Regions from separate parts of the Vibrio sp. V31_P5A7T61 genome, predicted to be linked through region 3. Evidence: predicted binding sites of a transcription regulator. Region 3 holds the regulator's gene; each other region holds the start of a gene.
The links. The regulator MetJ, encoded in region 3, represses methionine synthesis genes. The targets are predictions, from matches to a motif close to TTAGACNTNTANANGTCTAA.
Positions count from the first base shown of each region.

Region 1: CAG58_RS08055 (MetQ/NlpA family ABC transporter substrate-binding protein) is a predicted target of MetJ. The motif match lies at 6,772-6,791, and genes of this name have one in related genera.
Region 2: metE (5-methyltetrahydropteroyltriglutamate--homocysteine S-methyltransferase) is a predicted target of MetJ. The motif match lies at 3,684-3,703, and genes of this name have one in related genera.

Region 1 is NZ_WXWI01000033.1:105,349-113,863, reverse strand. It holds partial or broken gene CAG58_RS08080 (IS4-like element ISVvu2 family transposase) at 1-866, opposite strand, end outside; gene CAG58_RS08075 (BCCT family transporter) at 978-2,582, opposite strand; gene CAG58_RS08070 (TonB-dependent receptor plug domain-containing protein) at 3,005-4,903, opposite strand; gene CAG58_RS08065 (sulfate ABC transporter substrate-binding protein) at 5,230-6,219, shown strand; gene CAG58_RS08060 (carboxymuconolactone decarboxylase family protein) at 6,324-6,671, opposite strand; gene CAG58_RS08055 (MetQ/NlpA family ABC transporter substrate-binding protein) at 6,821-7,615, shown strand; gene soxR (redox-sensitive transcriptional activator SoxR) at 7,780-8,226, opposite strand; gene CAG58_RS08045 (VOC family protein) at 8,342-8,515, shown strand, end outside.
Region 2 is NZ_WXWI01000025.1:57,557-68,605, forward strand. It holds gene CAG58_RS05180 (M16 family metallopeptidase) at 1-1,522, opposite strand, end outside; gene CAG58_RS05185 (hypothetical protein) at 1,718-2,395, shown strand; gene CAG58_RS05190 (DUF4250 domain-containing protein) at 2,487-2,681, shown strand; gene metR (HTH-type transcriptional regulator MetR) at 2,703-3,614, opposite strand; gene metE (5-methyltetrahydropteroyltriglutamate--homocysteine S-methyltransferase) at 3,872-6,163, shown strand; gene CAG58_RS16805 (hypothetical protein) at 6,265-6,432, opposite strand; gene htpX (protease HtpX) at 6,728-7,591, shown strand; gene CAG58_RS05210 (nuclear transport factor 2 family protein) at 7,783-8,202, shown strand; gene CAG58_RS05215 (SDR family NAD(P)-dependent oxidoreductase) at 8,199-8,924, shown strand; gene CAG58_RS05220 (NAD(P)/FAD-dependent oxidoreductase) at 8,940-10,217, shown strand; gene CAG58_RS05225 (DUF1365 domain-containing protein) at 10,217-10,999, shown strand; gene CAG58_RS05230 (SAM-dependent methyltransferase) at 10,999-11,049, shown strand, end outside.
Region 3 is NZ_WXWI01000057.1:22,017-33,065, forward strand. It holds gene metF (methylenetetrahydrofolate reductase) at 1-49, opposite strand, end outside; gene CAG58_RS12335 (bifunctional aspartate kinase/homoserine dehydrogenase II) at 308-2,710, opposite strand; gene CAG58_RS12340 (O-succinylhomoserine (thiol)-lyase) at 2,710-3,876, opposite strand; gene metJ (met regulon transcriptional regulator MetJ) at 4,075-4,392, shown strand; gene CAG58_RS12350 (malic enzyme-like NAD(P)-binding protein) at 4,460-5,746, opposite strand; gene rpmE (50S ribosomal protein L31) at 5,970-6,188, opposite strand; gene priA (primosomal protein N') at 6,434-8,635, shown strand; gene cytR (DNA-binding transcriptional regulator CytR) at 8,948-9,949, shown strand; gene CAG58_RS12370 (SPOR domain-containing protein) at 10,070-10,612, shown strand; gene hslV (ATP-dependent protease subunit HslV) at 10,801-11,049, shown strand, end outside.

The DNA.
Region 1 (8,515 bases), on a different contig from region 3:
AAGATACTCACTTCTTTCCCTTTGATAGTTTTCTTTATCAGGCGAACTTCGATGGTTTCAGGTAGTGACGGGGACTTCTTTCTCGCTTGAGGTGTTGTCTTGATTTCGACAATCCGATCATTGCGACCCAGCTTTCTGACTTCGGTAAATTGAGTATTCTTGCGCATTGGCATTAGCCAATGCCTTTCAGTACCTGTATTTGCCCAGCGATGAAGAAGACTAAGAGAGTAAAACCCTCTGTCGAACATTGTGAGACTGTAGTCTGGTGTTGTTTCAATCAACTGTTCCGCCAATATCATCTCATTGGTTTTGTAACTCGCGAAAGCACTGGCGACCAGCATGTGACTGGTCAACTCCATCTGGCAAACCATACGCACCTGAGGAAAGCTACCTTCACCATTCTGATTTGATGCAGATTGAAACGCATCACGGTTTTCCTTGGTGTCTGGCGTTCGCCATACCACACCATCGACAGCGAGGAGTTTTAATCCACACCAAGTCGGATGGTCAGCTGTTTTATTCCATAAGCTCTGGCTTTGATGGAATACTTCTTTCATTGCATCAGCCCCGAGCCGTTGTCTCGCTTGAACGATAGCGCTAGGGGCAACCAGACTTCGTTTCCCGGGCAACATTAATTGTGCTTTGGAGACAATTGACCACAAAGGCTCTTGTCGGTAAAGCGACATAGCAACGACCGCCCAAACGGCCATGTCGAGAGGGATACGACGTTTACGAATAGTGGCCACACCGGAAGCTTCTAAGCATTGGTTGATGAAATCAGGACAAAGAATGTCACTGAGTTTTCCAAGTTGTTCAGTATTGGGGGCGTAACGCTTGGCGAGTGTTAGGGCTGTAGTTAATTGCAAAATAAAAGGCTGAAAGTTTTAGGAACTTAGAGCCTTTATAAGCCATCTGTAGGATCGTTCAACCGATCATTTATCTCTTAACTGATCGGCATTAGGCTTTTAGCCCCTTTGTTATTTCATCAATATGCCTTGGTCTTTGGCCATTTGAGTCGCCATTTTAGGCGCTTGCCATAGTGAAGGCAGTAAAATCAGTGAAGCGGGTACGGCGGTGATGACAATGAAAGATTGTAGCGCTGAAATGCTCCCTTCTCCCATTGATATCAGAACGATCGCCATCGCTCCCATCACTACGCCCCAAAAGGTCCGAATCGCAGCATTAGGATTAGCCTCGCCACTGATCACGACGCTAATCGTGTAGGTCATTGAATCCCCAGTAGTGACAATAAAGGTGGTGGTTAACACCAGAAATAGCAAAGCCATTAAGGTCGGGAAGGGCAGTTGAGCGGTGATTGCCAATAATGCACCAGGTAAGTTAAACCCTTCAAAACCTTGAGCAATAACGCCTGGGTTAGTCAATTCAAAAGCCAATCCACTGCCGCCAACAATACTAAACCAAAAACAGGTGATCAGCGGAGCGGCGATACTAATCGCAAGAATCAATTGGCGTACTGTGCGTCCACGTGAAATGCGTGCAATGAAGATCGCCATCATCGGTCCGTAACCAATAAACCAGCCCCAGAAAAAGACTGTCCACCAACTGAGCCAATCTGTGTCAGCACGATAGAGCGCCATAGGAACAAAGTTATCAACCATCAAGGCGACACCTTGTAAGTAGCCATCAATAATAAATCCCGTTGGGCCAAAAGTTAGGATAAACAGAACTAAAATCACCGCCAAAATAATGTTATAGCGACTGATCACTTGAATGCCTTTACTTAAGCCACTTAACGCAGAAAAGGTATACATTGCCAGCGCAAACAAAATAACGATGATTTGTGTCGTGAAAGTATCGGGTATACCCCATAGGGCATGCAGTGCGTAGCTAATTTGCAAACCTAAAAAACCAATCGGGCCAATAGTCCCTGCGGCAACCGCGATAATACTCAGAGCATCAATTAAGTTAGCGACCCAGCCGGTAACGGCCCGTTGACCTAAAATCGGATAAAGCAGAGTACGAGGTTTTAGAGGGAGTCCTTTATCGTAATGTAAATGCATCAGTACGATGGAAGAAAGGCAACCTAAAATGGCCCAAGCTAAAAATCCCCAATGCATAAAAGATTGTGAGAGTGCGTTGATGGCCATTGTCGATAAATCGGCGTCAGCAAAAATCGGTGGAGCGTTAACAAAATGAGCAATAGGTTCGGCGGCGGCCCAAAAAACACCGCCACCAGCCAGTAAAGTGCAAAGAATGATTGATAACCATTTCATATTATCGATTTCTGGCGATGTTAAACCACCTAAACGCACCGATCCGGTTTGGGTTAAAGCCAGCGCCAAACCAATCACAAAATTAGCCAATAACAGCAGTTGCCAAAAGGCACCAAAACCTTGAGTGGCATAACGAAAACCAGAATCAATCAGAGAAGTGAGCAGCTCAGGAGAGGTAACCGCTAATAATACGAATAAGGAGAGGAAGCTACCACTAAGCCATAATACGGGATTATTAAGCTCAAGTTTTTGTGATAGTGAGGCGTTGTTATTCTGCGGGGGGTGTGTGGCGGAGTAATCGGATGCCGTCATGCAAGACGCATCAACACTCAAAGAAACTTTAGACATAAAAACTCGCTTTTTACCTAACAAATTTAGGAGGTATGGTTGTCACAATAATAGAAAATTGTGATGTCCATCATAAAAGCTGGTCATGCTAACACAGAATAGATTGAGAATGCATCCGTTTTGCTGGTCGAAAAACAGGCATGTTTATCACTGTCGAGACATTTTTATGCTCTGGTTTTAGAGGGTTTCGCCCCTAGCTGAGAGTAACTGAGGCCGTCGAGACCATATTCAGATAACTCACGATGCTGCTGGGCGAGCTTAGGTGAGTAAAGCTTTTCATGATCTAATAAAGAGCTTTAGCCATTGAGTGGCAGAATTATCACCCGATGAGAGGCGTAACAATACCCAAACGAAGATGAAAATAGGGTGAGGAGAGGACCTCCCCACCGCTCAATGCTATCGAACAACAACGTTAGCATCGATCAGAACTGGTATGTTAATCCAGCATAAACCGTACGCCCTTGGATAACCTCAGTGTAGGTCTCTGGGCTAGAGATATCTTTATCGGTTAAGTTATTGATACCAAATTTAATATCAATATCGTTATTGTGACGGTAACGCAGGCCAAGATCCAAGGTGGTGTATACTCCCGCAATATCATTATTACCAAGCTCACCACGGACTTCACTGCGGTAGTGTAAACGAGCAAAGAGATCAGTTGAATCTGTCATAAACCACGTCGTTTTTACCGTCGCTTCATGTTTAGAAGTACCGACAAGTCGCTCACCACTGATGTCATCTTTGGCATCAAGATAGGTATAAGAGATATCAAAGCCTACATGATCAAATTGGTGTTGCGCATACAGCTCAAGGCCCTTAAGGGCGGCTTTGTCTACATTGACGAAAGTAAAGTCACCACTACTCTGACGCACTTGCTGGATGATGTTATCCACATGGTTGTAGAACACGGTAATATTCGCGCTGGTGGCATGGTGATTAAAGTAAGCCCCTAATTCGCTAAAAGTACCCGTTTCTGCTTTTAAATCTGGGTTGCCATAGACCACACACTTACCACCACAACCTGGTGCAGTATAAGACGGAGAGATTTGTGCTATGGTTGGGGCTTTAAATGCTGTCCCTACGCCTGCTTTCATGCTCCAGCTATTGGTAAAGTGATGGTTTAGATAACCACGGTAAGTAAGTTCACCATCAAAAAGAGAGTCGTGATCGTAACGAGCGCCAAGGATAAAATGTGTATTTTGTGCTACTTCTAAATCAGTCTCAATGAAACCTGCAGATGTGGTTCGATTTGCCAGACCACCAGAAAAACGGTCATTTTCTACTTCGGCTTTACGAGACTCGGCACCAATCGCCAGATCGTGTTGACCGAGTGCAATCACGGTTTTGCCATCGACGCCATAATTTTTTTCGCGAATATCGGATGACGCAACATCGTATGCGACATCAAAATCACTGTAATGTAGGTTGGCTTCGACACTGACATCGTAGTTGTGGTATCCATAACCCAAGTTGTAACGCTGCATTTTACGCTCTTGTTCAAAGCGACGACCTCCCCACATTGCGCTACCTAATTGTTGTTCATTAGAGAGTTGTGCTTCGAGACTGAGTGAGTGGGTATCATTGATAGCAAAATCAAAAGTATTGACTAAGTTGTAGTTCTCTTGGGCACGACGCTTAGTGAAATCAGTCGCTTGTGGGTAAAACGATTCTTTTATATCGAGGTAGCTACCGTAAACGGTGTAGCTGATGGCATCATTAATTGGCATCGAGTAGTACAAACCATAGATCTGACCATTACCACCTTTATCTCCCTGATGTCTCTGGCCCTCTGCGCTGAAGCTGCCTTCTGGATTACCGCTGTTTTTGCGTGTGATAACATTGACCACACCGCCCATTGTATCTGCGCCATACAGGGTTGACATTGGGCCTCGGATTACTTCAATGCTTTCCACTGCAACACTTGGTGTAATACTTAATGCGTTATCACTGCCGCGCCATAGAGCCTCACGACTGTAATTACGCTGACCATTTAATAGCACTTGAGTGTAGTCGTTGCTCAAACCACGGATGCGTACAGCACGTGAGCCATTAGCTTGACTAGAAACGTTCACGCCGGGAATATCGGCGATCAGGTCACCAATATCCGCATTCATTTGGTACTGACTTTGTTCTTGCACATCTATTACGCTAATTGTCGCAGGAGCGTCAATTAAGGCTATCCCTTGGCCTGCGTTAGCAGTAACGACTATAGTCTCCACGGTTGTGTTTTCTGTCCCTGTTTCATGGTTCTGGGCATTCACCGGAAAGGTCAGCGCTACCACTAAGCAAGAGGTTATCGATTTTAATCTATTTCTTTTCATCACTCATTCCGAGGTTAGTATCGAGTTCTATTTAAGGCCAAGGATAATAATGATAACGCGAAGTGTTGTCATTATTGTTTGTGGGGTTTTGTGTTATTTATATAGAAAGTCTGCGAAATGAAAGATGAAAAGTGCTAAAAGCTATCTAGTTATAGAGTTAAATTCTGATCGCGTACCATAGTCGCCTTGATCTTCTCTGCGGGGCTGAGTGAGCGCCGGAAAAGTAGAATATTCCAAAAGTGAATATGCAATCGATTTGTATTTCTAACTTGGTTATAAATGTTGTGCTAATTTGCTTGTCGCATATTAACTAAGGAAGATGACTCATGCGTACATGGCTACTCGCTCTATCTCTATTCAGTGTTTCTCAACATACCTTGGCAAAAGATGCCGTGTTATTGAATGTTTCTTACGATCCGACCAGAGAGCTTTATCAACAATATAACGCCGCATTCGCCACTTATTGGCAAGCAGAAAACGGACATAATGTCACGGTTAGGCAATCCCACGGCGGATCAGGTCGACAAGCAGTTTCCGTGATGAATGGTATTGAATCCGATGTCGTGACTTTAGCACTCGCTTATGACATTGATGCCATTGCCGAGGGGGGAAGAATCGCTCCCAATTGGATTCATCGCTTACCTTATAATTCAGCGCCTTATACATCGACGATTGTTTTTTTGGTCCGAGAGGGGAACCCTAAAAATATTCGAGATTGGGATGATCTCATCAAACCTGATGTGGAAATCATTACACCTAATCCGAAAACCTCGGGTGGCGCTCGCTGGAATTATCTTGCCGCATGGGGATACGCTTTAGATCAGTATCAAGGTGACGAAGAAAAAGCGCAGCAATTTGTTCAGTCGATTTATGAAAATGTCAGCGTTTTAGATACGGGGGCACGTGGCGCTTCGAACACGTTTGTTGAGCGGAAAATAGGTGATGTGTTGATTGCTTGGGAAAATGAAGCTCTGCTCGCGGTGAACAAATTAAATCATCATGGCTTACAAATCGTAGTTCCGAGTCGCTCTATTCTTGCTGAGCCTACCGTGAGTTTGGTTGATCGAGTAGTCGATAGAAAAGGAACTCGTGAGGTCGCACAAGCGTATTTGGCGTATTTATATTCTCCAGTCGGCCAAGAGATTGCCGCGCAAAATTTTTATCGACCAAGAGATCCTGATATCGCTGAGAAATATACGGAAGTGTTTCCTCATTTAACACTATTTACTATCGATGAGGTTTTTGGCGGTTGGCAGCAGGCACATCAAACTCATTTTGCACAAGGCGCAACATTCGATCAAATCACTCGTCGTTGATAATACGTTGATTGATAAAAATGATATTGCCATAAGTGGTTGGGGATTGTTGCTGGAAAGTGTTTACGCTTATCTCCCCAACCTATTTTAGCTTCAGGCGTTATTTATTGTGATTCAGCGGCAAACTCTTCAATTGCTCCCAGTGCTTGAATACCATAAGTTAAGGAAGGGCCTCCTCCCATCAGTACAGCAACATCGATCACTTCAACCAGCTCGGCTTGTGTCGCCCCAGCTTTTAACGCTGCAAAAACGTGAGCGGCGATACAACCATCACAACGTGCAGCGATACCAATACCGAGTGCAATCATCTCTTTGGTTTTCAGATCCAGCTCACCAGGAGCCATAGCGGCTTTATGTAATTGCATAAACGCAGATAAGGTATCAGGGCTTTGCTGTTTATAAGATTTACCTAAGGTATTGTTGTCTTTGAGTAATTGAGAATAAGATTTCATACAACCTCTTTGTTAGTTCTTGCTAAATAAGTTTAATCTAATATAAAGTGCAACATAATAAAAAGCAAATCGAGTTGCGAATTATTCTATTGCGTTTATTATGGACGTCTAGAAGTCTTTGTTTTTTGTGAGTAGAAAGGATGCTGAAAATGAAAAGTACGATTCGTTGCGCGTTAGCGATAACATTACTGCTGGGGCTGACGGCATGTGGTCAAAAAGAACGCTCTGAAATTAAGGTCGGAGCAACCGTTGGGCCACATGCTCAAGTGGTTGAGGCCGTCGCTAAAGAAGCGGCTAAACACGGTTTAACGGTAAAAGTTGTTGAATTCTCTGATTTTATTACTCCCAATGCCGCACTGGCCGATGGCAGTATCGATATTAATAGTTATCAACATCAACCGTTTTTAGACAACTACAATCGTCATCATGGGGCAAAGTTAGTATCGATTGGTCACTCGATTTTAATGCGGATGGGGATTTATTCGAATCGTCATGGATCATTACAAGACTTACCTGATAATGCACGGATTGCGATTCCCAATGATCCAACTAACGGTGGACGTGGTTTACTGCTGTTAGCTGATGCGAATTTAATTACGCTTCGTGATGGTGTCGGTTTCAATGCAACTCCAAGGGATATTGTTGAAAACCCGAAAAATTTGCGGTTTCTTGAAGTCGATGCCGCTCAGTTACCGCGAACTTTAGATGAAGTTGATGCGGCAGCGATTACGATGAACTATGTGATGTCAGCTGGTATTGATCCTAAAAAACAGGGGATTTTTCTTGAATCCAATCAAGCACCATTGGCGGTAATGGTTATTGCCACTCGTGAAAACGAGCGAGACAACGCGGTGTATCAGCAATTTGTACAGATTTTTCAGTCGGCCGCGGTGAGTGAATTTATTGCCGAAACGTTTAACGGTACGATTGAGCCTGCTTATTAGATACCTGTTTTAAGTTTTTGAATAGGAAGCGATAAGACTAACCCCTTCTTATTTACAGCGGCAGCGATATTGGTTACGTTCGTTTTCCCTAAAGCCTAGAGTCTATCTAGGCTCATTGCCACTATGGATGACCTCTACTACTCTATGGCTTGCTGCTGTCTTCCTTATTTTATATGGCACTGCTCTAAAAGTACGGGTCCAGTTCCTAGTTTGGCCAGTTTGTCTTCTGGATTATACAGTGGGCAAGTTTGCATCGATAAACAGCCGCAACCGATACAACCGTCAAGCGTATCGCGCAACTTTTCCAATCCAGCAATTCGTTCATCTAAACGCTGTTTCCACTGTGCTGATAGTGCTTGCCAGTCTTTTTGAGTTGGCGTTCGACTATCAGGTAATGTTGCTAATGCTTGCTGTATTTCTGCCAGAGAAATCCCTAGCTTCTGAGCTGCTTTTATCACGGAAACACGACGTAAAATATCTTTTCGGTAACGGCGTTGATTACCTGCGTTGCGGTCACTCTTAATCAGTCCCTGACGTTCATAAAAATGCAGTGTACTAATACTTATCCCACTGCGCTGTGCGACTTTCCCCACTGTCCAATCGTTTGACATATTGTGCTCAGCCTCATCTTTTGTTCATTTTTCTATAAAAAAGCAAAAAAACACTTTACCTCAACCAAGGTTAAGGTTTTAGCCTGTGTCTTCATCAAGCACAAGGAGAAGAACGATGAAAATTGAACACATTAATCTAGTCATAAAAGATTTAGAACAATCATTACGCTTTTACCGAGCCGCTTTTCCTCATTGGAAAATACGCGCGAAAGGTGGTGGCGAGTGGTATGGCAAAGCCAGAACTTGGGTGCATTTTGGCGATGAAAATCATTACCTTGCGCTCAATGAG
Region 2 (11,049 bases), on a different contig from region 3:
TATCAGGGTCGGTGTGGATAGACTGTGAGCTAATAATCTCTCCTTGTTGTATCGGTTGATACAATGCAGGATTAATGTCGGCTATTTCAGTTTTTATCCCACGGCGTTGCTTGGTTTTTTGTATATGATCTCGTTGATTGGTGAGTTTGGATAAAGTTTCTTGTCGATCAGCACCAATAATTATGGTGGCATCACTACGCAGTAACTGTTTTAAGTGACGATTGACCTCTTCAACAGAAGCTTTGCTGAGTAACTGTTTTAGACCATACTGAAAATCGAGGTCACTTTGTAGTACCTCTTGGTTAGAGATAGCCCAAACTCGATCATTCGCATGTTCAGGGGGTAACCGATTATGCTTGTTTTGAGTCGCATACAGGAGGTCATCTTGGTACGAATGAAGTACCGCCTGTAGCTCTTGCTCGCTGACGCCAAAATCACGGAGTGACGACAATGTCGATAAGGTAAGGTCGGTGACCATGCCTCTTTGTTGGTAAGGAAAAGCCACACTGATCAGAGAATAGCGTTGATCAAGTATACGATAACTGATCGTATGTAATTGAGTATGAACTTGTGCGGCTTGATTAAACTCGGCAGCAAGTCGATAAGAGATGAGTTGTTCAGCAATATTATCTAGACGATGATTAATTAACTGTTCGTGATTGGTAATACGATGTTCTCCACGATCGATTAACAGAGAAAAACTTGGGTGTTCACCAGTCGCGACGTAATCAATAAAATCTTGTGTATCCAATTTTGTTTGACTTGGAAGAACTGGGCGACGTGTTTCACCAGCCTGCCAGTCAGCAAAGTACTCTTGTATCCATTTTTCACCTTGTTCGAGAGTGACATTACCCGTAATGACAATTTCTGTTAATTGAGGTTGATACCACGTTTGATAAAAGGTTTTTAGGCGTTCAGGAGTCGCTTGTTGAACACTATCTCGCGTTCCTAATACGTCATGTTGAGCATAAATCGTTTTTGCGATTAATTGCTCATAAAATTTTTGTTCAAATGGTTTATCGTCACTTATTCGATAACGAAATTCACCCATGATCACGCCTTTTTCTTTTTCAACTTCTTGCGGCGTAAAATGTAGACCGTCGGCAATATCTCTAAACCAGAGTAATGCTTTGTCTATCGCTAGGTTATCCGGCAAATCGAGGCTATAGACGGTTTCTTTGTAGCTAGTAAATGCATTCAGGTCGGCCCCAAAACTGGCTCCGGTCTGCTGCACCATCTTAATCACATCATTATGTTGGTAATGGATACTGCCATTAAAAGCCATATGTTCGACGAAATGCGCGTAGCCGGATTGTTCAGGACTTTCTTGTAGCGACCCTGTATGGATATAAAAACGAATGGAAACGGGTTGATGATGATCAGGGTACAGATGATAGGTTAAGCCATTATCTAATTGACCCGTTACCCATCGCTGATCGGCTTGTAAAGGTGTAGTAGGGTGGTGAGAGACACAACCCAGTAAAGAAAGGGAAACTAACCCAGCCATTATTCGTGTGTTCATAGTGACCTCTTGATTTTTTCCGTACTATAAACAAGAAGTCGTTCATGATGGTGCTAGATATTTATGATCCTCGATGAGAATAACGAATCGAATCAATAAGAATGATATGACTGTCAATATTAAAATCGAGGTAGGCAGAGGTGTGACGCTTTTGTTATCATCCCCATCCGTTTTTCATTATGTAACGAAGAATTTATGCTTTATTCCCTATTGAGTGTGATGGCTCCTATGTTATTGGGCGCACAAGTGTTGTTGACCCTCGTGTTGGTCAAAGGCGATATTTGTCCTGGGCAACGGGGGCGAATACATAAAGTGCTGCCTGTGCTGGCTATTTTATGGGTTGCGGTTGCATCATTAAAAGTTGAGGCATTTTTAGTCGTATTTGCTTTGCTTTATTTTTACTCGCAAGTGCAAACTAAAAAAACACGTCAAGAGGGGCCGTTGTGGGTGATGTATCTGGCTGATGGTTTAGCATTAGCCTTCGTCGCTATTTTGATCACTGAAACGGTTAATTGGTCTGCAAGCTTATCTCTGCTCAGCCTGATATTTTTATTAGGCGCGTTATTAGGGCACCTGTTATTAACTATTGCTCGTACGCGTTTACAAGCCTTTCATCGTCTATTGCCAGTGATGGGAATTTTGTCGGCGATGATCGCCACACTCTGTATTGTTCCTTATTCCTATCAACTTGATACGCAATCTCTCTCCGCATTGACTCAACCTTTATTGATAAGTTTTTCATTACTAGTGATAGGTATTGTGGTTTGGTGTTGGCATTTATTATTGGTTAAGCCTGTGAGCAAAGGACAATTGATCCTTGCCCAAACGTTGATTTTGGCTGCGGCTACGGGTTTTCATCATCTTTACCTGTAATTGACTGTGTTTCGAGAGACGGCTCACTTTCCATTCGACTAATTACGACTAAGCTTATTAATAGGGCGTATGGCGATAGAGGAGCATGATGATGGATTTAAGCAATGTGAGCCGTCTTGATGATGCCATTTTACTCGGTATTGTAAATGAGAAGCTGCGGCTTGAATGTGATAGCTTGGGTGAATTGGTCTCAATGTATGAGATGAATGAAGAACATGTGGTTGGTAAGCTGCAAAACTTAGGTTTTAGGTACGACCCTCTCACCAACCAGTTTAAAGCGGTCTAACTTTACGATGCCTATTGATTTTTAAGCCATCTTGACCCCCTCAAGGTGGCTTTTGCATTGTTGGCGAGCAATAGCGAAGAAGGCTTGTAAGTAATGTTTGTTTTTTTCACTATTACGAGTTGCCGCAAATAGCCTGCGCCACAAGCCATCGCCTAGCGGCTTACTGGTGATCAACCCTTGACGTGAAAACTCACTGATCGCCCAATTTGGCAATGTTGCTACTCCTAATCCTGCAGAGACCATCTGCACCAACATCAGAGTGTTATCGGCTTGTTTCCATTTTGCGGGTTCAATACCTGCCGGTTGTAAAAAGTGCTTTACGACATCCAAGCGCTGTTTTTGTACCGGATAGCTCAGCATGGTTTGGTCGGCTAAATCGTGCGCACTAATCGAGGTTTTCTCTGCTAATGGATGAGTGGTTGCCGTGATCAAGCGCATTTCAAAATCAAACAGCGGCTCATAATGCACTTCAGAGCGAGGAAGAATATCTGATGTGATCACTAAATCAAGCTCTCCAGCCAGCAATGCAGGGAGGGGCTCAAAGCCAAAACCAGAAGAAAAATCGAGAGTAACGCTCGGCCAAGCAACTTGATATTCACGTAGCGCAGGCATCAACCATTGAAAGCATGAATGACACTCAATCGCCATGTGTAATCGGCCATTAACGTCTTCTTTTAGACTAGCCAGTTCATTTTCGGCTTTCGCCAGTCTCGGCAGTATTTCATCGGCGACTTTCAATAAAATATCTCCTTCAGAGGTAAAGCGCACAGGACGCGTTTTACGCAAAAAAAGTTGCCCACCAATTCGTGCTTCGAGATCTTTAATTTGATGCGATAGAGCCGATTGCGTTAAGTGGAGACTCGTCGCTGTTGCGGTTAGCGATCCTGTCTCACGTAGCGACACTAAGGTTTTTAAATGTTTAAGTTCTATCATGCGTCACCGTCATCGTTTTATCTTTATTCTGGTCTATTGCTATTTAACTTACGTTGTTTTTTTGGAGCTGTAAACATCTAGATGGCTATTTGGCATTTAAAGAAGTGAAGTTATCGAACATCAACATGAATTTATTTAATAAACAAGTTGAATAATTGGCGATTGTACCGGCCATGGATTAGCGAGATAGTTTGGACATCCGGACATCTTTGGTGCGATGGATGTCTGCAAAAATGAATTATAAAAGGATAACAACCATGGCAACGACAACACATATTCTCGGCTACCCACGTATCGGTGAAAAACGTCAACTGAAATTCGCTTTAGAGCAATACTGGCGAGGTGAGATAACGCAAAATCAATTGCAACAGCTAGGCAGTGACATTCGACAACAAAACTGGCAATGGCAAAAAGATGCAGGATTAAGTTTTGTCACGGCTGGCGATTTTGCTTGGTATGATCATGTGTTAACGACCACCTTGTTACTTGGTCATGTGCCTAAGCGCCATCGTGATGGTTCGCCTGATCTGGATACCTTATTTCGTGTCGGTCGTGGTCAATCGCAAAATAGCTGTGGCTGCAGTGGCAGCGCCGCCTCGGATATGACCAAGTGGTTTAATACCAATTACCACTATATTGTGCCAGAGTTTAGTGCTGATGATAGTTTTGAAGTCAGTTGGCCGCAGCTGTTTGATGAAGTTAATGAAGCGATTAAAGCTGGTCATCAAGTTAAACCCGTGTTGCTAGGGCCATTAAGCTACTTGTATTTAGGTAAAGAGGTCGAAGAAGGATTTGATCGCCTAAGCTTATTACCAAGACTATTAACGGCGTATCAAGCTATTTTGGCTAAATTAGCCAAGCAGGGCGTGACGTGGGTACAAATTGATGAACCGATTTTAGCCCTTGAGTTAGAGCAAAAATGGCAAGATGCGTTTAAATTAGCTTATCAAGTTCTGCAAGGAGAGGTGAAACTGTTACTCACCACGTACTTTGATTCGGTGGTTGATAGCTTAGATAACATTATTGAATTACCGGTCAATGGTTTGCACATCGATCTTTCAGCCGCGCCTCAACAGTTAAATAGCGTGGTTGAGAAGTTACCTCAAGATTGGGTGTTATCGGCAGGGGTGATTAATGGTCGTAATGTATGGCGTGCAGATTTAGCCGCATTATTAACGTCATTACAACCCGTAAAAGAACAATTGGGTGACAGGCTCTGGTTGGCCAGTTCTTGCTCTTTATTACACAGTCCGGTGGATTTGGACTTAGAGTCAACTCTATCAGCGGAGGTGCGCAGCTGGTTTGCTTTTGCCAAGCAAAAAATTACCGAAGTGGCTTTACTCGCGAAAGCGCTCGATGGCGATCAAGCGGCGATCTTAGCTTGCGATACTTACAGCTTACCAATTGTCGCGCGAAAAAGTGCCCTGCATGTTAATAAGCCTCAAGTGCAAACACGTTTACAGAATATTAGCCAAGCACTGGCAGAGCGCAGTGCACCATACAGTGAGCGAGCCCATCATCAGCAAGAAGTATTAGGTTTACCATTATTACCGACGACGACGATTGGTTCTTTCCCACAAACGGGCGATATCCGCGCTGAGCGTAGTGCTTATCGACAAGGTAAATTAACTCAAGATCAATACGAGCAAGCGCTTAAAGGGCATATCGCCGATGCGGTGCAGCGTCAGGAAGCATTAGGTTTAGATGTATTAGTACATGGTGAAGCTGAACGTAATGACATGGTGGAATATTTTGCGGAAAACCTCGCTGGCTTTCAAACCACGCAATTTGGTTGGGTACAGAGTTATGGCTCGCGCTGCGTTAAGCCAGCAATCGTAGTGGCCGATATTGAAAGAGAGCAGCCAATCACAGTAGGTTGGTCGATTTATGCTCAGTCATTAACCAGCAAGCAAATGAAAGGGATGTTAACTGGGCCTGTGACCATTTTATGTTGGACATTCCCACGAGAAGATATTTCTCGTCAGCACATTGCTCAGCAATTAGCACTGGCTTTACGTGATGAAGTTGCTGATCTGCAAGATGCGGGCATCAATATTATTCAGATTGATGAGCCAGCGATTCGTGAAGGTTTGCCGCTGAAAAAGCGCGATCACCAAGCGTATTTACAGTGGGCTGTGGAGGCTTTTAAGATCTCTGCGGCGGTGGCGCGCCCAGAAACACAGATCCATACTCATATGTGCTACAGCGAATTTAACGAAATTATTGATTCTGTCGCTGCGTTAGACGCCGATGTGATTACCATCGAAACCTCACGTTCTAATATGGAATTGCTTAAAGCATTTGAGGTATTTAATTACCCGAATGCGATTGGCCCTGGTGTGTATGATATTCATTCCCCTAATATTCCTTCACAACAATGGATAGAAGGTTTACTCCGTAAGGCGGCGGAAAAAATTCCGGTTGAACGTTTGTGGGTTAATCCGGACTGTGGCTTAAAAACGCGTAATTGGCCAGAGGTGGAAGCGGCATTAAACAACTTGGTGCTTGCAGCAAAAGCACTACGTAATGAGTGGCAAGCAAAAGCTTAACACTTCGGTTGAAGGATGTTTTTCTGTTGAACATAAAAAAGCCGCCATGGGTTTAAATGGCGGCTTTTTTGAGAACGTTCATTTTTTGATGGTTCTCAATCTTATTTATCTTGTGATAGACCGAGTAACGATTGTTGGATATCACTGACTGGTGTTTGCATGGTTGGCTGAGTGGTAATGCCCAATTGCTGTTTTGCTTCTTCAACGGTTAATCCTAGATGACAACACAGTAAATCGATTGCCATTTGGTAGCTATTGACTTCGGCCATGGTGGTAGTTTCCTTTGCTTGCTGTGATATATCCGCTTTTTAGCTGAATCTGCAAATAGTTTGCTTATAGCCATTGACTTAGATCAATCTAATCGCTTTAACTACGCCCCTCAATAAGACCAAAGTCTAACTTTTTACTGATCGGATCTGTTGGTTAATTTCTCGGACATTAAATGTTGCAATTTAGCACTTAACCTTGAATATTAAATCGATAACACTATCTCTATATAAAAGTAAAAGTTGACTGATATATCATCGGTACAATTAATCAAAACATCCTATTTGGAGAGAAGTAATGAAGCGAGTATTTTTATTCTTAGCAACCAACCTAGCCGTTGTGCTGGTGCTCAGTGTTGTTCTGAATATCGTTTATGCAACAACAGGCATTCAGCATGGTAGTTTGTCTGGCTTGCTAGTTTTGGCAGCGGTATTTGGTTTTGGTGGTTCATTTATTTCACTTCTTATGTCAAAAAGTATGGCTCTGCGCTCGGTAGGAGGCAGAGTCATTGAAACGCCACGCAATGAGATGGAACATTGGTTACTGCAAACCGTCGAGCGTCAAGCGCAGCAAGCGGGTATTGGTATGCCGACCGTGGCGATTTATGATGCTCCTGATATGAACGCATTTGCTACAGGTGCCAAGCGTAACGACTCGTTAGTCGCTGTATCGACCGGTCTATTGCACAACATGACTCGTGATGAAGCAGAAGCGGTATTAGCCCATGAGGTAAGCCATATTGCTAATGGTGACATGGTAACCATGACATTGATGCAAGGCGTGGTGAATACCTTCGTGATATTCCTATCGCGTTTTATCGCTAATATTGTTTCTTCTCGCAACTCAGATGAAGGGCAAGGTAGCAATATGATGGTTTACTTTGGTGTCTCTATGGCTTTGGAATTGGTGTTTGGTTTCTTAGCCAGCTTTATCACTATGTGGTATAGCCGCCATCGTGAATTTCATGCGGATGCAGGCGCTGCTCAACTAGTGGGTAAACACAAAATGATTGCCGCTTTAGAGCGTTTGAAAATGAGTCACGAGTCGCAGTTAGAGGGGTCGATGATGGCGTTTGGTATTAACGGTAAGCGTACGGTTATGGAGCTATTGATGAGCCATCCACCGTTAGATAAACGTATTGCCGCATTACGTAACTCATAATCCATTATTTATCATTCATTAACCAGCCTTCGGGCTGGTTTTTCTTTTTTATCGATTGATCGTTTTATCTCTTCATGTCGTATCTCATTTTTATAAAGTTGTACAAAATTTTTTTTGTACAACTTTATAAAATGCACTATCTTATCATTATATTGTACGAAAAATTATTTTGTATAACTACGAGGTTCCACATGGATGTTCAAACGGTTGGTCAATTCTACTGTCAGCTCAGCAAGCATACTTTGCATCGTTTGCCTGAAATTTACCATCAACACGTGGTTTTCGCTGACGCTGCACACCGTATTGAAGGTCTAGAAAGCTTACATCAGTACTTTGTTAACCTTTATCAGAATGTGCAGCGATGTGAATTTACTATTCATGAACAACATCAAATTGAACAAACGGCTTTTCTCGTCTGGACGATGCACTTACAGCATCCTAAGCTTGCCAGTGGTCGAGTGATTGATGTTCAGGGTATGAGCCAGATTAAGTTTCAAGACGATAAAGTCATTTATCATCGAGATTATTTTGATTTAGGTGAAATGCTCTACGAGCAATTACCGCTGCTGGGTAGCTTAGTTCGCGCGGTGAAACGGAGGTTAGGCCAATGAATGGTGTCTTGATCACCGGAGCCAGTTCAGGCATAGGTTTGCAGCTTGCTAAAGATTATGCTCAACAAGGTTGGTCGGTGATTGCTTGTGGGCGTAATTTGACGGCATTGCAAACATTACAAGCCGAGTATCCCACGATTGAAATTCTGATTGCCGATGTCACTGATCGTCATGCCACACTCAACGCTTTATCTTCTTTGACGGTGGTTCCAACCCTTTGGATTCTCAATGCCGGAAGTTGTGAATACATTGATGATGGCGTCATGGACTCTGCATTATTAGGCCGCGTTTTTGAGGTTAATGTACTGGGTATTGCGCACTGCATTGAGGGCATTCAACCTTATCTAACTCAGGGACATCGAGTGGCTTTTGTTGGCTCTATCGCCAGTGAGCTTCCCCTGCCAAGAGCGGAAGCTTATGGTGCTTCAAAAGCGGCGGTCAACTACTTGGCTCGAACGTTACGATTAGATTGGCAAGCCAAGGGGGTAGAGGTTACGACCATCTTCCCGGGTTTTGTCACTACACCTTTGACCGATAAAAATACCTTTCCTATGCCGATGATCATTACCGTCGAGCAAGCCTCTTTGGCGATCAGGCAAGGACTGGCCAAAGGTAAGCAGAGCATATATTTTCCTGCGGTATTTACTTGGATCATTCGTTTAATTGCAGCACTGCCTTACCGCTGGCAGCACGCTATTGTCAAACGATTAGTTGGCGCATAGAAGGACAACATAACAATGAAAATTGCCATTATTGGAAGTGGTATATCAGGGCTCACTTGTGGGCATTACTTGCATCAACAGCATGATGTAACAATTTTTGAAGCGAATGATTATATTGGTGGGCATACCGCCACAGTAGATGTTGAACTGAACGGCCAGTCTTATGCGATTGATACGGGGTTTATCGTGTACAACGATCGCACGTATCCAAACTTTATCAAAATGATGAATGAGATTGGCGTACGTGGCGTTGCAACACAAATGAGTTTTAGTGTACGTAATGATGCCAATGGCCTTGAGTATAATGGCCATACCATCACGACGTTGTTTGCTCAGAAGCGTAATTGGTTTAAGCCAAGTTTTTATCGTTTTATCCGCGAAATATTACGCTTCAATCAACTCGCTAAAGCCGCTGCGGCTGATGCAGAGCATAGTGTTCAAACTCTCGGAGAATTTTTGCATCATCATCAATTCTCTGATTATTTTTGTGAGAATTATATTTTACCGATGGGAGCGGCGATATGGTCCTCTTCATTGGCCGATATGCGTGCTTTTCCTTTGACGTTTTTTCTGCGTTTTTTCCTCAATCATGGCTTATTAGATATTACTCATCGTCCTCAGTGGTATGTGATTGAAGGGGGCTCTCGAGCGTATATTGAACCGTTAACCCAAGGATTTCGCGATAAGATTCGTCTCAATGCTCCTGTTGAGTGGTTGCGACGGAGCGGACAAGGTATTGAACTGCAAGTGCATGGCAAAATTGAACACTTTGATGAGGTGATTTTTGCTTGTCACAGCGATCAAGCCTTGGCTTTATTATCGGATGCTAATCATATTGAGCGTGAATTACTCGGTGCCATGGGTTATCAAGCCAATGAAGTGATTTTACACACGGATACCAGCTTATTACCAAAGCGAAAAGCGGCTTGGGCATCGTGGAACTATCGCTTGGCAGGGGACGTGGATCAAGAGACCCGTTTGCCGGCTTTAACTTACAATATGAATATATTGCAGCATATTGATAGCTCAGAAACGTTCTGTGTCACCTTAAACAGCAGCGAAAGTATTAATCCCAATAAAGTGCTGCGTAAATTTACGTATCATCATCCGGTATTTAACCGTGCCGCGATAGCTGCCCAGCAACGCAAAGCAGAGATCAGTGGGGTTAATCACACCTGGTTCTGTGGTGCCTACTGGCATAACGGTTTTCATGAAGATGGTGTTAAAAGTGCATTAGATGTTGTAACCCGCCTTAGCGCGCAGACCAATACGGCTCAGCAAGGGGCTGCGTAATGCACAGTCAAGATAACGCGGTAAGCAGTGCCTTAATGGTTGGACATGTGCGTCATCGGCGTTTATCGCCAGTGGCGCATGATTTGACCTACCCACTCTTTATGCCTGCGATTGACCTCGATCAGTGGTCTGAGCTTCAGCAAAACGTGTGGGGGTTGGGTGAGAAATGGTGGCATTGGGCACGTTTTCGTCGTCAAGATTATCTTGGTCAAGGTGATTTGAAAGCTGCGGTGCAAGATAAAGTTCATGAACTCACTGGTGAGCGTATCGAAGGTAAAGTATTGGCAGTGGTCCATTTACGTTACCTCGGTCTCTATTTTAGCCCAGTCAATTTTTATTACTTGTATGACCATCAAGGAGAATGGCGCTATTTATTGGCAGAGGTCAGTAATACGCCATGGAATGAGCGTCACTACTATGCGTTACCGGCAGAGGCGGGGGAGGATAATCAGCATTGGCAACATGCTAAAGCCTTCCATGTTTCACCATTTAACCCAATTGATCAGCAGTATGTTTGGAAGCTAAAGCCGCTCAATCAAGGCTTAATGGTGCATTTAGAGTGTCATCGTCAGCATAAAGAATTCGATGCGACGCTGACCTTAAAAGCGCGGCCTTTTACGTCTGCTCAATTACTTAAGCTATTAATGAAAACGCCAATCATGACAATTAAAGTGATGGTGGGAATCTATTGGCATGCGTTGAAGTTATGGATAAAAGGAGCACCTTTTTATGCTCATCCAGATTCATCGTCAGTAAACAAAAATAATAAGGAGAAACGCTAATGTCACACTCTTCTTCTTTGGATATGCCCAAGACGCTAACTGTGTTACAA
Region 3 (11,049 bases):
CGATGCTTTGATTTAAAGCGTCGATATGACTGGCGTGCGTGTATCCCATTTTTCTCTCCCTGTGCTAACGACCACAACGCAAACACAACATTCTTTACGTATAGACGTCCATATGTCTGCAGAATGTAATGAATCGATTTTAATGTCAACATTACTAGTATGAAGGTTTTTCATGTTGATGCTGAGTAAAATTCACAGATTTAACTGAAGAGAAATTGAGCGAGGCCGAAGCGTCTCTCCCTGTTGGAAAGGAGAGACGTGTTGAATGAGGAGCAGGCAAGCAGAGGTAAGGTGTGTTAATGCTCGCTCATAACAGGCTGGCGAGTCGGTTCAGATCCGATTGAATGGCGCCAGCGGTAACTTCACGTCCAGCACCTGGACCGCGAATGACCAGAGGGTTATCTCGGTACCATTTGCTTTCAATGGCAAAAATATTATCGCAAGGGCGCAAGTTAGCCAGTGGGTGGTCGAGTTCTACGGCCTCTACGCCAACCGAGGCTTGGCCATTTTTCTCTAAGCGAGCGACATAACGGATCACCTTATGTTCTTTTTGGGCGCGAGCTAAGCGCTCAGCAAGACTTTGATTGAGCAGATGGCTTTGATCAAGAAAATCATCCAAAGATAAGTGACGCAGTGCCTCTGGCACCAAAGACTCGACCTTGACGTGTTGAGGTTCAATGTTCAGACCAGATTCCCTTGCCAGAATAACCAGTTTACGCATCACATCGGAACCATCGAGATCATGGCGTGGATCCGGTTCCGTCAGTCCTTGTTGCCAAGCTAACTCAACCAGTTCGCTAAATGGCGTCGAGCCGTCGTATTGTTGAAATAGCCACGACAGTGTACCCGAGAAAATTCCTGATAAAGCGGTGATATCATCGCCACTTTCACGCAGATCACGCACAGTATGATTAATGGGTAGGCCCGCTCCAACCGTAGCATTGTATAACCAATGACGGCCAATTTTACTGAAAGCGTGTTTGACTTGATGATAGTACTCACCCTCTGCCGATCCGGCGACTTTATTGGCACTGATCAAATGCAAACCATGCTGCGCCATCGCTAAATATTGCTGCGCTAAATGTTCGCTGGCCGTTACGTCTAAGACAATGGCCTCATCATAGTTACGCAGTTCACCGAGCTGTTGCAGCCAGCGACCATCATTGGGTTGTGCTTCATCTTGATATCGAGCCGCAACTTGGCTTGGATTGATGCCAGCCTCATCAAACCAAAAGGTTTGGCTATCGATAATCGCGACTAATGAAAATTGCATGCCGTAGCGTTTTTCTAATTCGGTTTGCTGCTCTGCAAACAGCTTTAACCAACTGCTACCAATGTTACCTTTACCACAGAGCGCTAAGGCCACGCGTTTTTGGGCTTGAAACAGCTGCTTATGTAAGCCAATCACCCTTTCGGTTAACGTATTTTGTCTTAACACTGCCACTAAGCTGAGCTCGGATTCCGCTGTGCAGATAAACTCAACTGGGCAGGTTTTCAGTTGCTGGTAAAAACCGTGATTGTGCTGCGCGTTACGTGTTACACCTGCACCTACTGCGGCTAATAGTGAATAACCTTCTTTGAGTTTACTCTCTGTGGCGAGTGCCGAGTCCTGTAGATAACTGAATACATCACTGGCCATCTCTCGGGTATAGGCAAGACGAAGTTGATGCTGATCGGCTTGCACTTCAAAGGCCAATGGCTCCAGTTGGGCCCGTTTGAGGTGTGCTAATACCGTGTGCTGTAGGCGTTGGAAATCTTGTCCGGCGGCTAACGTCAATTCAATCAGCAGCACATCCTCCAAAGAGGTGATGATTTTTGCTCCTCGCCCAGAGGCGAGAATACGCTCAATGCGTGTCGATCCCGATTCTGGCTGGTGACTGGAGCGTAAATGCAGTTCCATGGTGCTGTGTACGACCGGCTGTAAAGTGCGGCTATGCAGCACGGGAGCAGCCAATCGAGCCAGTTCATTGGCTTCATCTAAGCGCAGCAGTGGCAATAAACAAGCGTCATCCACCACTCTTGGATCCGCACTATATACACCCGCGACATCACTCCAAATGGTGACTCGTTCAACGTCCGCTAAAGCGCCAATCATGGTTGCAGAATAATCGGAGCCATTACGCCCAAGCAGAACGGTTTCCATTGCGCTATTTTGTGCAATGAAGCCAGTAATGATGACGCGCTGCTGCGGGTGCTGAGCAAGAATCTCTTTGAGTAAAGGCGCGGAACGAGTGCGATCAACCTCAGGTTGTGGCCCAGTTTCGGCACGTAAGAAAGCACGTGCGTCTTGTGCAATCGCGGGTAATTGTTGCTGATTGAGTAGTGCTGCCAATAAGCGCGCTGACCATACCTCACCATGCGCCAGCACCGCGGATTGTTGGGCATAGTTCAGTGGCGGGGTGAGTGCGGCCAGTTGAGAGCACTCCTGATTGAGCTGACTCATAAGATGGTCGGCGATATCGCCGTTCAGTAATTCCTCAATCAGTTGAGTTTGATACTGACGGATAGCTTGCAGTTGTTGATGTGCCGTTAGACTATCTTTTTCAAGGTGACTGACAAAATCAATCAATTGATTGGTGGTTTTGCCAGCGGCAGAGACCACCACCAGATCGTGCTGCTGCGAATACTGCTGTAAAATATCCACCACATTTCGGTAGCAATCACCATCGGCTAGGCTACTACCGCCAAATTTATGTAACTGCTGCTTCATTAATTTTTTTCCTGTGCTTGATGAAAGGCTTGTTCAAGGTCAGCAATCAGATCGCAAGCCGCTTCCAATCCGACAGAGAGGCGCAGCAGTTGTTGGCCGACACCAGCTTCGGCAAGGGCAATCTCCCCCATAGCTCGATGAGTCATTGAGGCGGGATGGCAAATTAAGCTTTCGACGCCACCTAACGATTCCGCTAGCGAAAACAGACCTAATGCACCGACAAAGTGTTTGAGTTGTTCAAAGGTGCCTGCAAATTCAAAACTGAGCATGGCACCAAAGCCACTTTGTTGCTGTTTCGCAATCTCATGGCCGGGATGGCTGACCAAGCTAGGGTGATAAATTTGCCCAACCAGAGGTTGAGTTTGTAGGTAAGCGAGTACTTGTTGTGCGCTCTCTTCGTGAACGCGCATCCGGGCTGATAAGGTTCGTAAGCCACGCAAGGTCATATAACTATCAAACGGTGTGCCGGTTGAACCAAGGCAATTTCCCCACCACGCTAATAGTTCGCCATGCTCGGCTATGCGGCTGATGATGACGCCACCAATCACATCAGAATGCCCATTGAGGTACTTGGTGGTGGAGTGAATGACAAAATCCGCCCCTAAGGAGATAGGTTGCTGATAAATAGGAGTTAAAAACGTATTGTCTACGGCGACTAACGTATTGGCTGCTTTGGCTTGTTGGCAGAGCTGCTGAATATCGACCACTCGTACTAAAGGGTTAGAAGGGGTTTCGATCAGCAGCAGTTTGGGCTTGAGCGTTAACGCCTTACTCACCGCAGTCGGATCCGATTGATCAATAAACAAGACTTTGAAATCACCTTTTTTCGCTCGTGAGTTGAGCAGTCGATAGGTACCGCCATAACAGTCATGAGGAGCGACAATCCACTCTTGAGGAGACAAAAAGGTCGAAATCCACAGATTGATAGCCGAGGTTCCACAGTTGGTGACAATCGCCGCTTGCCCCCCTTCGAGATCCGCTAGGGTTTGCTCTAGTAAGCTACGGTTTGGGTTACCAGAGCGGGTATAATCATAGGTAGGCACTTCACCGAAGGCAGGAAAGCCAAAGTTAGTCGATAGATAGATCGGTGGTACCACCGCATGATATTGGCTGTCCGATTCTATTCCTGTGCGAACCGCAATGGTGGCGGGTTGGCGAGTGGTCATAGTGGCTTCCTTTCTGAATCTACAATAAATGGGCTAACGGCAGAGGGGATCTCATCGTCAATAGAGTCACACTTTACTGATCAAAAAAGAAGACGTCAACACATCTAGATGTCTATATGTCTTTGCTTATGGCAGTAAATCCCGCTAAAATTAGGGACTTTGATTAGTAGACTCAAATTCACACAACGAAGGTGCGCAATGGCAGACTGGAATGGCGATTATATTAGCCCCTACGCGGAGCATGGTAAAAAGAGTGAGCAGGTAAAAAAAATCACGGTATCCATTCCGTTGAAGGTACTCAAAGTGCTTACTGATGAAAGAACTCGCCGACAAATCAACAATTTACGTCACGCTACCAACAGTGAATTATTGTGTGAAGCTTTTCTGCATGCGTATACCGGTCAACCTTTACCGACCGATGAGGATTTACGTAAAGACAGGCCGGATGATATTCCAAGTGAAGCTAAAGCCTTGATGACCGCAATGGGTATTGAGTTTGAAGCGTACGATGACTGAATAATGCCCATAAAAAAACCTAGCTACGCTAGGTTTTTTTAGATCAAGGGTCGCTATAAGGTCATCATTAACGACTATTTTCTGCCATATAATTTTCTGGCATGTCGATACGGGCAACACCTGACTCGACGGCGGCTTGAGCGACCGCTTTGGCGACTCGTGGTAGTAAGCGTGGGTCCATTGGTTTTGGAATAATATAATCAGTACCATAGCTAAGCTTTTCAACCCCAGCCGCTTTGAGTACTTCACTTGGGATCGGCTCTTTGGCTAATTGACGAATTGCATCGACAGCGGCAAGTTTCATTGCATCATTAATTTCGCTGGCGCGAACGTCCAATGCACCACGGAAAATAAATGGGAAACACAGCACATTATTCACTTGGTTAGGGTAATCGCTGCGCCCAGTACCGAGGATTAAATCGTTTCTCACCTGATGAGCCAATTCAGGTTTAATTTCCGGATCGGGGTTGGAGCAAGCAAAAACAACGGGTTTATCGGCCATTAATGCCAGGGCTTCTGGTGGTAATAAATTCGGGCCAGAAACCCCAAGGAATAAATCGGCACCGGCAATCACATCTTCCAAAGTGCGCTTATCGGTATTGTTGGCAAACAATTGCTTGTATTCGTTTAAATCGTCACGGCGGGTATGAATGACGCCTTGGCGATCCAGCATGTAAATTTTTTCACGCATCGCCCCGCATTTAATCAACAGTTCCATACAAGCGACCGCTGCGGCGCCCGCACCCAGACAAACAATAATACATTCATTGAGTTGTTTGCCTTGCAGCTCAATCGCGTTGAGCATTCCTGCGGCCGTTACAATCGCGGTGCCGTGTTGATCATCATGGAAGACAGGGATATCACAGCGCTCGATGAGGCGGCGTTCAATTTCAAAGCAATCTGGCGCTTTAATATCTTCTAAATTGATCCCGCCAAAGGTGTCGGCGATGTTGGCAACGGTATCGACAAACTCATCGATAGTGCGATGTTTGACTTCGATGTCGATCGAATCAAGACCAGCAAAGCGTTTAAAGAGTAGCGCTTTACCTTCCATTACCGGCTTTGATGCCATCGGACCAAGATTACCTAAACCAAGAATTGCGGTGCCATTCGAAATGACGGCAACCGTATTGCCTTTGGCGGTGTACTTGTACACGTTATCAGGTTGTTGGGCGATTTCACGTACCGGTTCTGCCACGCCTGGGCTATAGGCAAGCGCAAGGTCACTGGCTGAATCGGCCGGCTTGGTTAAGGCAATGCCAATTTTACCTGGAGTCGGTAGTGCATGGTAATCAAGAGCGCGTTGGCGAAATGCTTCTTGTGGCGAGAGGTCTTGGCGATGATCATCAGACATAGGGGGAGCTTCTCTTATAATGTTATCAACGAAACTATGATTCTAAAGGATGTCGATTGAGCTGCCTAGGTGGGATTGCGATCACAAACCATCAAATCGGTAAGATGAAGACTGATAAGACCAGATGAGCGTCAAATAAGACAAAGCAGAGAGCAATAACATGAACACATAAAAAAAGAACGCCGGAGCGTTCTCTTTTAATAATCTTCGCGTGAAGTAAGGATTACTTCTTGCTGGATAGAGCACCGAAACGCTTGTTGAAGCGATCAACGCGGCCACCAGTGTCAACGATACGTTGCTTACCAGTGTAGAATGGGTGGCATTTGTCACATACGTCAAGGTAGATGCTTTCTTTAGCAAGCGTTGACTTAAATGTGAAAGCATTGCCGCAAGAGCAAGTTGCGCTGACTTCTTTGTATTCTGGGTGGATACCAGCTTTCATGGGATAACCTCAAATGTAGGCCGCGTCGCTATCCGGATCAATGCCGGACACCACACGTAATGTTAATGATAATATGCAGATGCTAAACCGATTTGCCAAGCATCTTTAAGGCGCGATATATTAATGAATCCACGCCATGGGATCAACTGCTTTCGGCGCTATTTTCACCACTTTTGTTGGTCGAATTTCTGGTTGTCATCCAGTAGACTGTGTTTTCTGCTCCTTTTTATTGCTAACGGATGGTTATGCGCCCCACTATTGCTCGTGTTGCTTTACCGGTTCCTCTTGATAAATCCTTCGATTATTTGATTGCTGACGGTGTGTGTCCTGTGGTTGGCGGACGGGTTTCGGTTCCGTTTGGTCGCCAAACCTTAGTGGGGATTGTCATTGCTCTCGTGTCTGAATCCGATTTTCCTTTGCATCAATTGAAATCGCTGCATGCGGTATTAGATACACAGCCGTTATGGCCAGAAACACTCTATGGGTTATTGCAGTGGTGCAGTCAATATTACCATTACCCTCTGGGAGAAACCCTAGCTAACGCGATGCCAAGTGCGTTGCGTAAAGGCAAAGCGGCGCAATTTGCGGTGACTAAGGAGTGGCGACTGACTGAGCAAGGGCGCAATCAACTACTCCAAGGCTTTGGTCGTGCCATCAAGCAGGCCAAGGTTATGCAGTTATTGCAAGCGGGGCCCGTTTCTCATCAGACCATGTTGGATGAAGCGGTATCAAGTAGCACGCTAAATACTCTGCTTGATAAGCAATGGATAGAAGTGCTTGAGCAAGCTCCGCAGATCGTACCTTGGCCTTCTGATGTTGAAGCTCGGGTTGATAAACCGAAATTAAACCCAGAGCAGGCGATTGCGATTGCGACGGTGAACAGTCAGCCGGGCTTTGGGTGCTACTTGTTGCAAGGCGTCACGGGGTCAGGTAAGACCGAAGTGTACTTAAATTTGATCAAGCCTGTTTTGGAACAAGGCAAACAAGCCTTGGTGTTAGTGCCAGAAATTGGCTTGACGCCACAAACGATTCAACGTTTTCGTCAACGTTTTACCGTGCCCGTGGTCGTGATTCACTCGGGATTAAATGACACGGAGCGTCTTAATGCTTGGTTAGCAGCACGGGATAAAGCGGCGGGGATTATTATTGGTACTCGTTCGGCCTTATTGACCCCTTTTGCTGATCTCGGGATTATTATTGTTGATGAAGAACATGATACATCTTATAAGCAGCAAGATAGCTTGCGTTATCACGCGCGCGATGTTGCGGTCATGCGAGCCAATCTTGAGCAAGTGGCGATTGTCCTCGGCTCGGCAACTCCGGCTTTAGAAACGCTGCATAATGCGTTGAGTGGAAAATATTATCATCTGCAACTGACTGAGCGAGCGGGGCACGCCGTGCCCACGAAAAATCGAGTGCTGGATATTAAAGGTGAGTATTTAGAGAGCGGACTCTCTGCGCCGTTGATAGCCGAAATGCGTCGTCATTTACAGCAAGGCAATCAAGTCTTGTTGTTTCTTAATCGACGTGGTTTTTCTCCCGCCTTGATGTGCCATGAATGTGGTTGGATTGCCGATTGTCAGCGCTGTGATGCTTATTACACCTATCATCAACACAGTAACGAGGTCCGTTGTCATCATTGTGGCTCGCAACGTCCGGTGATTCAGCACTGTCAAAGTTGTGGCTCACATCAATTAGTGACCGTTGGCGTTGGGACTGAGCAACTTGAGCAGCAGCTTGCTCAGTTATTTTCTGATTATCGCACCATTCGTATTGATCGAGACAGCACTAGGCGTAAAGGCAGTTTAGAAGCTGCGTTGACCGCCATCCACAATAATCAGTATCAAATTTTGATTGGTACGCAAATGTTGGCCAAAGGGCACCATTTTCCCAATGTAACCTTAGTCGCGCTGTTGGATGTGGATGGTTCTTTGTACAGCAGTGATTTTCGTGCCCCAGAGCGCTTGGCACAGTTATTCATTCAAGTTGCTGGCCGCGCGGGAAGGGCAAGTAAGCCAGGGGAAGTGGTTTTGCAAACTCATCATCCTGAGCACAGCTTATTACAAGCGCTACTGCATAAGGGATACGATCATTTTGCTCGAACCGCTCTGGCTGAGCGGCACGTCGCTCAACTTCCGCCCTACACCTATTTAACGCTGTTTCGCGCTGAAGCGAATCAGTCATCGGTGGTAGAAACCTTCTTAAGGCAAGTTCGGCAAACCTTACAAGTTCATCCGTTGTTTGATCAAGCCTGCGTGGTACTTGGGCCAACGCCTGCACCACTGGCTAAGCGAGCGGGTAAGCACCGTTGGCAACTGTTACTACAAACCCCTTCACGTAGCACGATGCAGGCGATATTAACCAGTTCAAAAACGGCTATTCAGTTGTTGCCTTTAGCCAATAAAGTGCGTTGGTCTTTGGATATTGAGCCGCAAGATTTGAGTTAAATCTCTCCCCTCACTCGCTTGATGCTTATTGAAAGTAGGGCTGACTGAGCGCTGTTTTTTAGGGGTTCTAAATAGCAGTGAGTTTTATTTGCGCAACTAAAATCACTTGCTGTGATCGATGTCATATTTGTAATGCAAAAAATGTTACTTAAGCCGTAACTTTCTCTATGGAAAGAAATAAACTAGGGGCACTATACGTTCAGTGAATCGTTTTCGTCGACCATGTTATGACTTTACGACGAAGGGAGTCGTTTTACCGACAACGTTTATTCGGCTTAGGTATTGAGAGAAAATAGAGAGGGTTAAGAATTTATGGCGACAATGAAGGACGTTGCCCAGTTGGCAGGTGTCTCTACCGCGACGGTATCTCGTGCGTTGATGAATCCTGAGAAAGTATCCACCACCACTCGTAAACGAGTGGAAGAAGCGGTACTTGAAGCTGGCTACTCCCCCAACTCTTTAGCGCGAAATCTGCGCCGTAATGAATCAAAAACCATTGTGGTGATCGTGCCCGATATTTGTGACCCTTATTACACCGAGATCATTCGTGGTATCGAAGATGTGGCGATGGAGCATGGGTATTTGGTGCTGCTGGGTGACAGTGGTCAACAAAAGAAGCGTGAAAGCTCGTTTGTGAACTTAGTCTTCACCAAGCAAGCCGACGGTATGTTATTGCTTGGTGCTGATCTGCCGTTTGATGTCAGTAAAGCGGAACAGAAAAATCTGCCACCGATGGTGATGGCCTGTGAATATGCCCCAGAGTTAGAACTGCCGACGGTACATATTGATAACCTTACCTCAGCATTTGAGGCGGTGAACTACCTCACTCAGATGGGACATAAAAAAATTGCTCAAATCAGCGGGCCAGTAGGTGCTGTGTTGTGTGAATTTCGTCAGCAAGGTTACCAGCAAGCACTGCGTAGAGCTGGATTGATGAAAAACCCAACCTATACCGTTGTTGGTGACTTCTCTTTTGAATCCGGTGCTAAAGCGGTACGGCAGTTATTAGCACTATCTGAGCCACCAAGTGCGATTTTTTGTCATAATGACGCGATGGCGATTGGGGCAATGCAAGAGGCGAAACGCTTAGGTTTACGAGTTCCGCAAGATTTATCCGTTGTGGGGTTTGATGATATTCAGTTTTCTCAGTATTGCGATCCACCGTTAACGACGATTTGCCAGCCACGCTATGAAATTGGCCGACAAACGATGTTGATGATGCTTGAATTACTGCGAGGTCGAGATGTTCAGGCCGGATCACGGTTGTTAGAAACTCATCTGGTAGTGAGATCCAGCGCCGCGCCGCCAAGGTAAATATTGCCCTGACTGAGCGGGTTTGCAGAAGATAACCAGCGTTGCTTACATATTGACGCTGTTATCCGACGGCAAACTCCTTTACCATGGAGCTACAATTGTCAGCGTTTGAATTGAATCGTGGCTAATAAAGATTATGTAAGAAGGGGTCGTAGTCCAAAGAAGCCGACCGCAAAAACAACAACGCGCCGAAAACCTTGGCGCAGTGGATTGATCGCGTTAATCCTCCTCAGTGGCTTTGCTTATGGATTGTATTGGCTCAACCAGAAACCTGAGCCGCCCGCACCACCAGTCAAAACCGTTTCTCCGGTTAAACCTGCGACGCCACCTGCGCGAGTGATCCCGCCACCACCGACGGAAAAGTGGGACTATGTGCAGAGTCTGCCTCAGCGTGAAATTGAAGTCACCGCTAAAGAGCAGCAACTGTCGGAGATCCCGTACATCATGCAGTGTGGGGCATTTAAAACCTTGCAACAAGCGGAAGCGCGTAAGGTCGAGATTGCTTTTCAAGGGCTGAAGAGCAACATCCGCAAAACTGAAAATAGCAGTTGGTTTCGAGTGGTGTTAGGACCATATCCATTAAAACGAGATGCTGAGCGAGATCGCCACCGTTTACAACGCGCTAAAATTGAGCCTTGTGCGATATGGAAAGAATCACAATAAACAGAATTTAGGCGATTCAACCTTTCAAGATGGCTAACGAGTCACTTTCTCTCGCTCTTCTTCGTAAGAGGAGAGAAAACGGCCGCGTTGGCCTTTTTTCTGCATTCCGTTTCTCCTTACCTTGAAATCGTTTTTCCGCATCCTCATATACCTTAAACACCCTAGTGAAATAATAAAGAGGTCCTCACGTGACTACCATTGTATCTGTACGTCGTGATAATAAAGTTGTGATTGCCGGAGACGGCCAAGTCTCGCTTGGCAATACCGTAATGAAGGGTAATGCGCGCAAGGTTCGTCGTTTATACAACAATAAAGTTCTGGCCGGATTCGCTGGTGGTACCGCAGATGCCTTCACGCTATTCGAGCGTTTTGAAAGTAAGTTGCAAATGCACCAAGGTCATTTGACCAAAGCAGCGGTTGAGCTTGCTAAAGATTGG